Regions from separate parts of the Streptomyces sp. CB09001 genome, predicted to be linked through region 3. Evidence: riboswitches for the same ligand, from Rfam matches in the RefSeq annotation. Region 3 holds a riboswitch; each other region holds the start of a gene.
The links. A riboswitch is a leader RNA that binds a small molecule or an ion and turns the genes downstream of it on or off. The one in region 3 is predicted to bind cyclic di-AMP.

Region 1 (4,298 bases), 2.4 Mb from region 3:
ACACGTCCTTCTCCGGCCGCTCGGCGCTGCCGGCGGCGGTGGAGTGGTAGACCTCGTTGGACCGGCTGTCGTAGCCCCAGACGTCCTTGCCGTTGTGGATCAGGCTGTACTCCGCGGCGTTCTCCAGCAGGGACAGCTTCTGCCGGTCGGGGCCGTCGGCCGCGACGCGCAAGGTGTGGCTGCCGGACACCAGCTCGGTGAGCTTGGCCGACGGGTCGGCGGCGGAGCCCTCGTCGTCGCCGGAGCCCGAACCTCCGGACATCCCGGACATCAGGCCGCTCTCCAGCCCGCCGAGGTCCGGCAGACCCAGGTCGGTGTTGATACGCACCGTGCCGGACAGCTGCTGGACGTCCGACTTGGCGATCTTCTCTATGAGCTGCTCCGCGGTGACCTTCGGCAGGTCGGGGTCCCCGGAGTCGGCGAGTGCGGGGACGAGCCCGATCGTCGCGGCCGCCACTCCCATCACCGCGACCGGGACGACGTACCGCGCGGCCTTGCGCCGTCCGGCCCGCAGCTCCTCGCCCTCCCCGGCGGTCGTGTTGTCGTCGGAATCGATCGGTGCCATGTGTGCCCTACCTCCGTCGTCGGCGGCGGCTGTCTCGCGACCTCGCACTCGTTCACCCGTGAGCCGCCATTCTCACCCGAATCGGTGAGGATTGGTGTTTTTCCGTGGTGTCCATCTGACCAAATCGCCGGAGCACACGCGTCAGACCGCGGGCTCAACTCCGCCTACTCCTGCGGGATGACACGCAGGGGTGCCGACTCCTCCGGCCCGTAGGGGCCGACGACGGACCGTGGGGCCGACCACTGGCCGTGGAGACAGCGACGGACCGTGGGGCCGACCACTGGCCGTGGAGGCGGCGACGGACCGCCGGGGGCGGTCAGCCGGCCCGGTGGACCACGGCGTCGCACAGCTCCACCAGCGCGGCCTTCGCATCGCACTCCCGCAGCGGGGCCAGCGCGGCCCGGGCCTCCTCGGCGTACCGGACGGTGTCCCGGCGGGCCTGCTCCAGCGCGGGGTGGGCGCGCAGCAGGCGCAGCGCCTCGGCGTGCCGCGCGTCGTCGCTCAGGTCGGAGTCCAGCAGCTCGCACAGCGCGATGTCCTCGGCGAGCCCCAGCCGGGCCGCCCGCTCGTGCAGCCGCAGTACGGGCAGGGTGGGGATGCCCTCGCGCAGGTCCGTGCCGGGCGTCTTGCCGGACTCGTCGGAGTCGGAGGCGATGTCCAGGACGTCGTCCGCGAGCTGGAAGGCGACGCCGAGCCGCTCGCCGTACTGGGTGAGGACGTCCACCACCGTCTCGTCGGCGCCGGACATCATCGCGCCGAACCGGCAGGAGACCGCCACCAGGGAGCCCGTCTTGCCGCCCAGCACGTCCAGGTAGTGGTCGACCGGGTCGCGGCCGTCCTGCGGGCCGGCCGTCTCCAGGATCTGACCGGTGACCAGCCGCTCGAAGGCGAGGGCCTGGACGCGGACCGCCTCGGGACCGAGGTCGGCGAGGATCTGGGAGGCTCGGGCGAACAGGAAGTCGCCGGTGAGGACCGCGACCGAGTTGCCCCAGCGGGTGTTCGCGCTGGACACCCCGCGCCGCACGGCGGCCTCGTCCATCACGTCGTCGTGGTACAGCGTGGCGAGGTGGGTCAGCTCCACGACCACGGCCGAGGGCACGATCCCGGGGGCGTAGGGGTCTCCGAACTGGGCCGAGAGCATCACCAGCAGCGGCCGGAACCGTTTCCCGCCGGCCCGCACCAGGTGCTGGGCGGCCTCCGTGATGAACGGCACCTCGCTTTTGGTTGCCTCAAGCAACCCTTCCTCGACAGCAACCAATCCGGCCTGGACATCGGCTTCCAGAGCCTGGTCCCGCACGCTCAGCCCGAACGGCCCGACGACGGTCACGAGGGGTCTCCTGTCTGCTGGTGTCTACTGGCGATTACCTGGTTTGTCGATAGGTCGCTGCCACCACTCAAGTCAGCGTATCCGGTCACGTTTCGATCACCGCTAGCGCCCACCGTTACAGGCTGGTCGGTATCGGATCATGAACGGTATGTTTTTGATCAGGTGATATGAGCAGATTTTGATTGATATCGCCAGAGGGGACGAGCCGGAGCCGGAGGGCGAACGGGCCGGAGCCGCCACCGAAGATCCCATCACTCCTCCCAACGGCCCGCACTTCGAGAACGTCACCCGACAGACGCACCCACCCCTCTCCCGCCCCCTTCCCCACCTCCTCCCCCTCCCCGCTTCCCTCCCCTCCCCGCTCGACACCCGAAGCCGTCCCCACCCGCGGCCGGTTGGCTCCTAGTTGGGGTTAATGCCCTATTTGCCGTGCTTGTTGAAGCCAGTGAGTTGGCTCACTCCGGGCGCCCCGCAGGCAACCCCACCGAAACCTGTGCCCTCCCTTTGCCCCGCAAGCCAGTTGGGGATTGGCAACAGCAAAGGATCAAGGGCCCCAAAGACGTCAGACCAAGGTCAACAGGCATGTTGGGTGATTCCTGCACTTGTTCCGGACATGTGCTCTCGCATACGTTCCCGGCCTGTCGGGTGGACGCCGAATCCTGCCACCGCCCGTCGCACAGTCATCCACCCAACAAACTCGCAGGCAGGAGCGGGGGACCCAGGTAAGTCGCCGCACCGGTCACCACCGGAGCGGCTCGGGGTGAAGCCGTACCCGTCAGGGCACGGCCGGGCACCTCCCCGCCCGAACCCGACAGCTCACCTCGTAGGCGTAAGGAGAGGGACACCGCATGTCTGCCAACGGTCAGAACCGTCACGCCCGCACCAGCCGCCTCGCCCGAAAGCTCGCCGTCGCCGGCACCGGTGCCGCGGTGCTCGCGCTGCCGCTCATCGGCGCCACCACCGCTTCCGCGGCCACCCCGGCCGCCGCCACGACCGCCACCACGGCGGCCACGGCCTACCCGGACAACCTCGACGGCTGGATCCGCGAGTCGCTCGACATCATGGCCCAGCACGGCATCCCCGGGACCTACGAGGGCATTCACCGCAACATCATGCGTGAGTCCTCCGGCAACCCGCTCGCCATCAACAACTGGGACATCAACGCCATCAACGGCACCCCGTCCAAGGGTCTGCTCCAGGTGATCGACCCGACCTTCCAGGCGTACCACGTGGAGGGCACCTCCTGGGACCCGTACGACCCGGTCGCCAACATCACCGCCGCCTGCAACTACGCGGCCGACCGCTACGGCTCGATGGACAACGTCTTCAGCGCGTACTGAGCCGCGCCGCCGCGGCAGCGCACCAAGCGGTAGCGCATCAAGAGGTACCGAAGATCCGCTCGAGGACGACGGCCACGCCGTCGTCCTCGTTCGTCGTGGTGACCTCGTCGGCCACCGCCTTGAGTTCGGGGTGGGCGCCGGCCATGGCGACACCGTGGGCCGCCCAATGGAACATGGGGATGTCGTTGGGCATGTCCCCGAAGGCGATCGTCCGCCGCCGCTCCAGACCCAGGTGCTCGGCGGCCAGCGCCAGGCCGGTGGCCTTGGTGATGCCGCAGGGCTGGAGCTCCACCGTGCCGGGCCCCGACATGGTGACCGTCGCGAGCGAACCGACCACCGCGCGAGCCGTCGCCGCCAGTTCGTCGTCGGTCAGCTCGGGGTGGCGCAGCAGCACCTTGCTGATCGGCGTGGACCACAGCTGCTCACGCCGCTCGACGCGCACCGCGGGCAGCGTCGGGTGGGGCATCAGGTAGCCCGGCTCGATGAGCGTCAGCCCCTCGACGCCGTCCTGGTCCACGGCGGCGTGCACCTGGCCCACCTCGGCCTCGATCTTGCCGAGCGCGGTCTCGGCCAGCTCCCGGTCCAGGGTGACCGACCACAGCATCCGGTGCGCGCCGGCGTCGTACACCTGCGCGCCCTGTCCGCACACCGCGAGCCCCGTGCAGCCGAGCCGGTCGAGGAGGGGGCGCACCCTGGGTGCCGGCCGTCCCGTCACCACCAGGTGCCGCGCACCGGCACCGGCGACCCGCGCCAGCGCGGCCAGCGACCGGTCGGAGACGGTGTCGTCGCCTCGGAGCAGCGTGCCGTCCAGGTCGGTGGCGACGAGTGAGTATGCGGTGCGGTCCATGATCAGAGAATACGGACACCGCACCCGCCGGACTCACCCGTGACCGCTTCCGAACGAGGGCGTAACGAGTGCGCTCGAACCCGCACGGGGTTGCACGAGGACGCCCGATCATGTCCGGATCCTGACACATCATCGGCTAAAGCCGATTCAGGGCCTGTGCCCCGGTTGGCATCGGGATGGGGCGCTGCCCACCCTCCCGCGGTACTTCCTTTTGTTCAG
Region 2 (4,298 bases), 4.0 Mb from region 3:
ACTCGGTCATCTCGGCGGCGGTGCGCTCCTTGCCCTCGAAGGAGTAGGAGCCGTCCTTGTAGAACTCGGACGCGGCGACGTCGAGCGCGAGGGCGATCTGCTCGCCGGGGGTGTAGCCGGCCTCCTTGATCGCCTCGAGGATGAGGTCGAGGGCCTCGCGGTTGGAGCCGAGGTTCGGGGCGAAGCCGCCCTCGTCGCCGAGGCCGGTGGCCAGGCCCTTGTTCTTCAGGACCTTCTTGAGGGTGTGGTAGACCTCGGCGCCCCAGCGCAGGGCCTCGGAGAAGGACTCCGCGCCGATCGGGGCGATCATGAACTCCTGGATGTCCACGTTGGAGTCGGCGTGCGAGCCGCCGTTCAGGATGTTCATCATCGGCACCGGCAGCAGGTGCGCGTTGGGGCCGCCCAGGTAGCGGAAGAGCGGCAGGTCGCTGGCCTCGGAGGCGGCGTGGGCGACGGCGAGGGAGACGCCGAGGATGGCGTTGGCGCCGAGCGAGCCCTTGTTGTCGGTGGCGTCCAGGTCGAACATGGCCTGGTCGATCAGGCGCTGCTCGGTGGCGTCGTAGCCGACCAGCTCCGGGCCGATCTGCTCGATGACGGCCAGCACGGCCTTCTCGACGCCCTTGCCGAGGTAACGGCTCGGGTCGCCGTCACGCAGTTCGATGGCCTCGAAGGCACCGGTGGAGGCGCCGGACGGAACGGCGGCACGACCCGTGCTGCCGTCGTCGAGGCCGACCTCGACCTCGACCGTGGGGTTGCCTCGGGAGTCCAGGATTTCCCGGGCTACGACGACGTCGATGGACGGCACGAGCATCTCCTTCTTCAATGTGACGCTTCACTGTGACGCTTCGGTGTGCCGCGGTCCCGCGGGACCGCGACGGCTCTGCGGGACCGAGCCTAACCGGCTCCGGGCGATCGGCCAGCCGATCGCCCACCCGCTGGACAGAACCGAGAGTAAATTGTTTCCGAACGGAACAAAGGCGGAACATGAAAAGTCCCGCCCCGGTGCGTACGGGGGAACACGCACCGGGGCGGGAGTCGCGGAGGCCGCCGCCGCTTACTTCAGGTGCAGCTGCTGGCCCGGGTAGATCAGGTCGGCGTCGTCGACGATGTCGTCGTTCAGCTTGAAGAGCTTCGCCCAGCCGCCCTTGACGTCGTGCTCCTCGGCGATCGAGCTGAGGGTGTCGCCCTTGACGACCTTGTACTCGCCGTCGCCCTTCTCGACCTTCTTGCCGGTCGGGGTGGTGACGGTCTTCTTGGCGGGCTTCTCGGCCTTCGGCTCGGCGGCCGGGCGCTCGGAGGAGCGGGAGGCCTTCTGCTCGGTGGAGCGCTCGGTGGTGGAGCCGCTGCTCTGGCTCTGCGAGCCCTCGGAGCTGCCGGAGCCGCTGTCCTGGGAGCCGCCACCGGTGTAGGCGGCGCCCGACAGGCCGGTGCCGCAGACCGGCCAGGCACCCTTGCCCTGGCCCGCGAGCACCTTCTCGGCGATCTCGATCTGCTGGGACTTGCTCGCCTGGTCGGCGGAGGAGGCGTACTGCGTACCACCGTAGGCGGCCCAGGTGGAGGCGGAGAACTGCAGACCGCCGTAGTAACCGTTGCCGGTGTTGATGGACCAGTTGCCGCCGGACTCGCACTGGGCGACGGCGTCCCACTCGGACGCGGTGGCGGCGGAGGCGTTGCCGGCCGCCATCAGCGGGGCGGCGACGGCGGCACCGGTGACGCCGGCGACGGCGATGACACGGGTGGCCTTGGACGGGCGACGGTGCTTGCCCTTGCCGGAAAACAGCATGGTTGATCCCCTCACCGACGCCTGCGAGGTGAGCTGTCGGGTTCGGGCCGGTTGAGTTGCCCGGCCGGGTTCCTCCCGGAACTCGGCTTCACCCCTAGCCGCTCCGGCTCAACTGCCCGGTGCGGCACTTACCTTGGGTCCCCCGCTCCTGCCTGCGGCGCTTGACGCGACGACTGTTCCCGTACGGCCGCTGGCAGGATTCGGCGTTGCGGCTGTCGGGGCCCGCGGTGGCGAGCGGTCATGACCGTAGACACGCGCTCCGCGGATTTTCAAAGACGATCACGGCTTCTGAGACCTATCTCTCACGAGATCCAAAAGGGACATACGGTCTCTAACCGTGACGTGAACTCCCCCTACTTTTCGCCCGATTCGCCCGTGACCGTGAGCGTCTGACCGGGCAGGATGTGGTCCGGGTCGGCACCGACGACGGTCGCGTTGTCGGCGTAGAGCGTGCGCCACCCGCCGTCGACCTCAAGGGAGTCGGCGATGGCCCAGAGACTGTCGCCGGTGCGGACGACGTAACGGCCGTCCCCGGCCTCCCGCTCGCCACCGTCGCGCGAGGCGTGCCGGCCCGTCGTCGGGTCCGTACGCCCCTCCCCCGCCGCACCCTCGTCCGCGGTGCCGCCCCGGTGCTTGCCGGAGCCGGACGAGCCCTCGGTGCCCTGCGATTCGGCACTGACGGAGGGGTCGGATTCGGACGAAGTGTCCGGCTTGGCGGATTGGTCCGCCTCATCGGACGGAGCGTCAGACGACGGCGAAGAAGAGGGCGAAGGGGACGAAGAGGATGCTCCGGACGTCGACTCCGGCGTCTCGGCCGTGCCGGACGAACCGCTCGAGCCGGACGACTCGGATGACTGGGGCGACTCGGGTGTTTCGGTGGTCGCGGGTGTTTCGGACGACTTGGTGGTGTCCTGCTCCCCCGAGGTGTCCGAACCCTCCGACGCCCCGTCACCGGCCGTGCCGGAGCCGGAGCCGCCGCCCGTGACCCCGGAGTCGCTGCCCAGTCCGGCCAGCAGACCGCAGGTCGGCCAGGCGGCGATGCCCTGGTCCGCGTGTATCTTCTCGGCGATTCGTATCTGCTGGGAGCGACTGGCCTGGTCGGCGCTGGGGGCGTAGTCCAGCCCGCCGTACCGCTCCCAGGCGTCCTGGGACAGCTGCAGGCCGCCGTAGTACCCGTTGCCGCTGTTCTGGCTCCAGGCACCACCGGTCTCGCACTCGGCGACCTGGTCCCAGTTCGCGGAGTCGGCCGCGTGGGCGCCGGTGGCACCGAGCAGCGGGATCGCGATGGCGGAGCCGGTCACTCCGGCGGCGACGACCAGTGCGGGTGCCTGGCGGGGGCGGCGGTGACGACCGTTCCCGGAGAGCATGCGACGACCTTTCACGAGACGACGGGGACCGCGCGGCGGATGACGCTCGACACCACGCTGATCCGTGAACGTATAGGGAGATCATCACTTGTCACAAGTTCATGCCGCGCAGATCACGTGAAGATCACAGAGTTGAGCGCGTGTCACTTTTGCGTCGGCGACGGACCGTTGCCCGCCGATGACGCGAGCGGTGTGAACGAGACCGGCAAAGTGCGCAGACCTCGCATGATGAGGCCGCCGCGCCACCGGAGTTCGGCCGGGTCCGCGGCGAGGCGGAGGTCCGGCAGCCGGGTGAGCAGGGTGGCCAGCGCCGTCTGCCCCTCCAGCCGGGCGAGCGGGGCGCCGAGGCAGTAGTGGATGCCGTGGCCGTACCCGAGGTGCTGGCTGTCGCGGCGGGCCAGGTCCAGGGTGTCCGGGTCGGTGAACCGCTCCGGGTCCCGGTCGGCGGCGGCGAGGACGACGAGGACGGGGTCGCCGGCCGCGACGTCCTGTCCGCCGATGGTCAGCGGCCGGGTGGCGAAGCGCCAGGTGGCCAGCTCCACCGGGCCGTCGTAGCGCAGGAGTTCCTCGACGCCGGTCTCCAGCAGGCCGCGCTCCCCGGCGGCCAGGGACGCCTGCAGCCGCTCCCGCTGCCCGGGGTGGGTGAGCAGGGCGTACGCGCCGTTGCCCACGAGGTTGACCGTGGTCTCGAAACCTGCGAAGAGCAGGATGAAGGCCATGGCCGCGGCCTCGTTCTCGGTGAGGTGCTCGCCGTGGTCGGAGGCGCGGATCAGGCCGGAGATGAGGTCCTCGCCGGGCGCGGGCTCGGGCGGCAGTGCGGCGCGCTTGCGGTGGATGAGATCGGCGAGGTAGCCGCGCATCTTCTTCACCGACCGGGCGACGCCGCCCCGCGGGCCTCCTTGGTGACGGATCATCATGCCCGCCCAGTCCCGGAACTCGTCCTGGTCCTCGCGGGGGACGCCGAGCAGGTCGCAGATGGCGTAGATGGGCAGCGGGAAGGCGAACTCGTGGATCAGGTCGGCGGAGCCGGTGGCGGCGAAGCGGTCGATGAGGAGGTCGGCCAGCTCCTGCACCCGGGGCGCGAACTCGGCCACGCGGCGGGGCGTGAACGCCTTGCTGACCAGCCGTCGCAGCCTGGTGTGGTCGGG
Region 3 (4,298 bases):
GCGAGGTTCGTGTACGTGAAGTCGCCCTCGGGGCGCCGGTCCGCGAGCAGTACGGCGAGCCGGTCGGCCCAGCCGACGAACGCCCCCTCGGGGCCGGGGTCGCCGACGCCCTCGGTGAAGCTGTCCCCCACCGCCACGTACGACCCGATCACTGCTCTGCTGTCACTCTTCGAATCGTTGGCCACATCGGCCCATGATTCACCTTGGAATGTGGCCTACGCGACCGTAGGAAGGGGTTGACGGGCGGTGAGAAAGGCCACGCCTAAAGTATTCGTCAATTCCGGAATACGGCGAGGGCGCTGCACGGCGCGTACGCCGAGGTCCGGACACACCGAAGGCCGGACCCGGGGATCGGGGTCCGGCCTTCGGGGCGCGGGGGCCGCGCGGAACCGGTCGTCAGACGGAGACGCCGTGCGAGCGCAGGAACGCCAGCGGGTCGATGTCCGAGCCGTAGTCCGGCGTGGTGCGGATCTCGAAGTGCAGGTGCGGGCCGGTCACGTTGCCGGTGGCACCCGAGAGGCCGACCTGCTGACCCGCCGTCACCGACTGACCGGCGGAGACGGAGAGCGAGGAGAGGTGGGCGTACTGGGCGTAGTGGCCGTCGGCGAGCTGGATGACGACCTGGTTGCCGTACGCGCCGCCCCAGCCGGCGGAGACGACGGTGCCCGCGCCGACGGCCTTGAGCGAGGTGCCGGTCGGGACGACGAAGTCGGTGCCGGTGTGGTAGCCGCTGGACCACATGCTGCCGGACTGGTGGTACGGGGTGCCGACGGTGCCGCCCGCGACGGGGGAGGTGTAGCCGCTGGTGGTGCCCGCGGACTGGGTGCCTGTGTTCGAGGACTCCGAGGAGCCGGAGTCGTCCGAGGAGGAGGTCTTCGCGGCGTCCGTCGACTTCTTGGCCGGCTTCGCGGCGGCGGGCTTCTCGGCGGACTTCTGCGCGGGCTTCTGCGACTGCGCGGAGGACGGCGCCGACGACTTGGCGGCCTGGCCGTCGATCGAGAGCTTGAGCCCGGGGTGGATCAGCGAGGGGTCGGAACCGACGGCCTCGCGGTTGTCCGCGTAGAGCTTCTTCCAGCCGCCGTCGACGTCCTGCTCGTCGGCGATCTTCGAGAGGTAGTCGCCGCTCTTCACGGTGTAGGTGCGCGAGTCGGAGTTCTTCTCGGCGGCGGCCTTCTTGGCGGACGTCGGAACGGACTGCACGGCCTGCTCGGAAACGGAGTGCGTGGGAGCGGCGTTGGCGGCGGCGGCACCCATCAGCGGGAGCGCGAGCGCGGCGCCACCGGTACCGGCGACGGCGATGGTGCGGGTCAGGCGCATGGCCCTGGTACGGCGGTGCTTACCCTTCGCGGGCATGGCGAATTCCTCTCCGGCGCCTGCGAGGTGAGCTGTCGGGTGCGGGCTGGAGATGCCCGGCCGCGCCGAAACGCGGCTTTACCCCAAGCCGTTCCGGGAACCGGAACAGGCAGTTCTACCTGTGGGTCCCCCGCTCCTGCCGTGTACGGGTGGTCGATGAGTGCGGGCTCCGGTCGGCGGCAGGATTAGGCGTCCGTCCGGATCGGTGGTGAACGTAAGGGACCAAGACGGACGGGGACAAGCGAGGGGTTCCCCCGACGGGTGTTCCGATTGATCCATTACGGGAATATCCGGTAACACTGCGTCGTTTTCCACTGCGCGTTTTATCTAAAGCCCCTTGAGAAGCAGTTGAATTACGTGAACATGACGGGCAACGGACGGTCACGGATATGACGCTGCTCACGCGCCTCTCATTCACCATCCGCCATTTCAGGGCCAGTTGTAACTAAGGCGCCAATTCGGACAGAAGGCCTTTATCGGCTCGGAATGTGCCTCGGGGTGCGATTTCGCACACGGGTGATGCCGTATCGTCGGGTGGAGCCCGCCGGCGAGCAGCGGCGGCGGGGCGGAGTGGGAGGAGCCCCCCGTGACGCAGCAGGTCCCGTCGACCGAACCCGAGCTGACCGGTGTGCGCAACTTCCGGGACGTGGGCGGACTGCCGACCGTGGACGGGCGGCGGGTGCGCCAGGGGGTGCTGTTCCGCAGTGGTCACCTGGCTCACGCCACCGGGGAGGACGCCGCGTTCCTGGCCTCGCTGGGCCTGCACACCATCTTCGACTTCCGCAACGCGGCCGACCAGAAGCTCGAGGGCCCGGACGTCGAGCTGCCGGGCGTGCGCAATGTGAACCTGCCGCTGAGCGACCCGGCCGACGGCGCCGAGTTCTGGACGATGGTCCGGGACGGCGACCTCGACCAGCTGCGCGAGATCCTGGCCGACGGCAAGGCCGCGGACCGGATGATCCGCTCCTACCGATCGATCGTCGCGGAGCGCACCGCGGAGCACTCCCGCATCCTGCACGCGCTCGCCGAGGACAGCGTCCCCGCCCTGATGCACTGCGCCGCCGGAAAGGACCGGGCGGGCCTGTCGATCGCCGTCACCCTGCTCGCCCTGGGCGTCGAGCGCGAGGCCGTCGTCGAGGACTACCTGAAGTCGAACGCCGCGCACCGGCGCTACAAGGTGCGCCGCAGCGGTGCCGCGGCCTCGGCCTACTCCCCCGAGGTCATGGAGCTGCTCAGTCCTCTGTTCGACGCGCGCGCCGAGTACCTGGCGGCGGCCTTCGAGACCGTCGAGGAGACGTGGGGCGGCGTCGACGCCTACCTGGAGCAGGGACTGCGGCTCACTCCCGCGACCCGGGAGCGGCTGCGCGAGCGGATGCTGGACTGAGCCGCCCGCCCGCGGCCGGCGCTACTTGGCTCCCACCTCGAACAGCAGGTAGAGGAAGCCGCCGAAGACGTGCCCCAGGGCGATGTAGACGACCAGTCGCACCCACAGGGCGCGCGGGAACTTCTCCTGCATGGTGCTCATGGCGTCTCTCCAGGGGTCGGGCCGAGGCACAGGGCGGCCGTCGGGCTCTGCAGCAGGGTGTGGACGAACAGCAGCTCGACCCCGTCGGGGTCCTGCGCGGCGATCCGGTGCGGGGTCATCGAGTCGAAGTGGGCGCTGTCCCCCGCGGTGAGCCGGTGCTCGGTGTCCCCGAGGCGCAGTCGCAACCGGCCCCGGAGGACGTGGAGCCACTCCTCGCCGGGGTGCACCCGCACGACGTCGCCCTGGGAGCCGTACGGAACCTGGACGCGCAGGGCCTGCATGCCGCGGCCCGGCGCTCCGGCCCGCCAGTACGTCCAGCCGCCCGCGGCGGTGGGTTCCATGTCGGCGGCGCGGACGACGGCGTCCCGGTCGGCGGCCGTCTCGCCCAGCAGTTCGGCGACGGTCGTACCGTAGACCCGGGCGAGGGAGAGCAGCATCGGCAGCGAGGGCTGGCGCTGCCCGGTCTCCAGGCGGGAGAGGTGGGCGGGCGAGAGTCCTGCGGCGCGGGCCGCGGTCTCCAGGGTGAGGGCGGCCCGCCGCCGCAGCTCACGCAGCTGGGGCGCGACGGCGGCGACCGCCCCCTCGGCGGGGCCGGTCTCGGAGGAGCTCATGCCTCCATTCAGCCCGAATCTTGCCTGCCAGGCAAATTCCTTGCCTCAGAGGCAAAAACGCCCGAGGGCACCCTCAGCGGTTGGCCACCGCCTGCTTGACCAGGGTCTTCCCGAAGTCCCACATCAGGCCACCGCCATTGTGCGCGTCCTCCATCACCTCCGTGAAGGCGTCGACGAACCGGTCGGCGTCGCCGGTGTCGATGATCAGCGGCGGGATCAGCTTGATCACCTCCAAGTGGTCGCCGGACACCTGGGTCAGGATCCGGTGCCGTTGCAGCAGCGGCACGACCACCATCTGCGCGAACAGTCCCTTCCGCGCCGCCTGCAGCATCGTCCAGCGGCTGCGCAGCTTCAGGGACCTCGGCCGGCCGAACTCGATGCCGATCATCAGTCCGCGGCCCCGGACGTCGGCGAGCAGCTCGTAGCGGTCCACCAGCTCCGCCAGCCGGGACTTCAGCCGCTCCCCCACCGCGGCGGCGTTCGCGACGATCTCCTCGTTCTCCATCACCGACAGCACCGCGAGCCCGGCCGCCATGGCCTGTGCGTTGGATCCGAAGCTCGCCGAGTGGACCTGCACGCGGTCCATCGAGGAGTACACCTTCTGGAAAATCCAGTCCTTGCCCAGGGTGGCCCCCACCGGCACGTATCCGCCGGACAGCGCCTTGGCCACGCAGACCAGGTCGGGTTCCACGCCGTCCGAGTGCTGGTACGCGTAGAACTTGCCGGTACGGCCGAGGCCCGTCTGCACCTCGTCGGCGATCAGCAGCGCCTTGTGCCGGTGCAGCAGCTCCTGCGCGGCGAGCAGGTAT

Region 1: another riboswitch for cyclic di-AMP. It lies ahead of C4J65_RS20080 (transglycosylase SLT domain-containing protein); the one in region 3 lies ahead of C4J65_RS30905 (M23 family metallopeptidase).
Region 2: another riboswitch for cyclic di-AMP. It lies ahead of rpfA (resuscitation-promoting factor protein RpfA); the one in region 3 lies ahead of C4J65_RS30905 (M23 family metallopeptidase).

The regions. Positions count from the first base shown of each region.
Region 1 is NZ_CP026730.1:4,306,656-4,310,953, reverse strand. Features, by position in the region: gene C4J65_RS20095 (outer membrane lipoprotein carrier protein LolA) at 1-565, opposite strand, end outside; gene C4J65_RS20090 (polyprenyl synthetase family protein) at 882-1,892, opposite strand; cyclic di-AMP (ydaO/yuaA leader) riboswitch at 2,568-2,736, shown strand; gene C4J65_RS20080 (transglycosylase SLT domain-containing protein) at 2,741-3,232, shown strand; gene C4J65_RS20075 (HAD family hydrolase) at 3,270-4,079, opposite strand.
Region 2 is NZ_CP026730.1:2,745,900-2,750,197, forward strand. Features, by position in the region: gene eno (phosphopyruvate hydratase) at 1-805, opposite strand, end outside; gene rpfA (resuscitation-promoting factor protein RpfA) at 1,055-1,783, opposite strand; cyclic di-AMP (ydaO/yuaA leader) riboswitch at 1,787-1,953, opposite strand; gene C4J65_RS12680 (transglycosylase family protein) at 2,137-3,150, opposite strand; gene C4J65_RS12685 (cytochrome P450) at 3,294-4,298, opposite strand, start outside.
Region 3 is NZ_CP026730.1:6,708,025-6,712,322, reverse strand. Features, by position in the region: gene C4J65_RS30910 (SGNH/GDSL hydrolase family protein) at 1-152, opposite strand, end outside; gene C4J65_RS30905 (M23 family metallopeptidase) at 397-1,353, opposite strand; cyclic di-AMP (ydaO/yuaA leader) riboswitch at 1,358-1,515, opposite strand; gene C4J65_RS30900 (tyrosine-protein phosphatase) at 1,940-2,737, shown strand; gene C4J65_RS30895 (DUF6126 family protein) at 2,759-2,878, opposite strand; gene C4J65_RS30890 (XRE family transcriptional regulator) at 2,875-3,489, opposite strand; gene C4J65_RS30885 (aspartate aminotransferase family protein) at 3,563-4,298, opposite strand, start outside.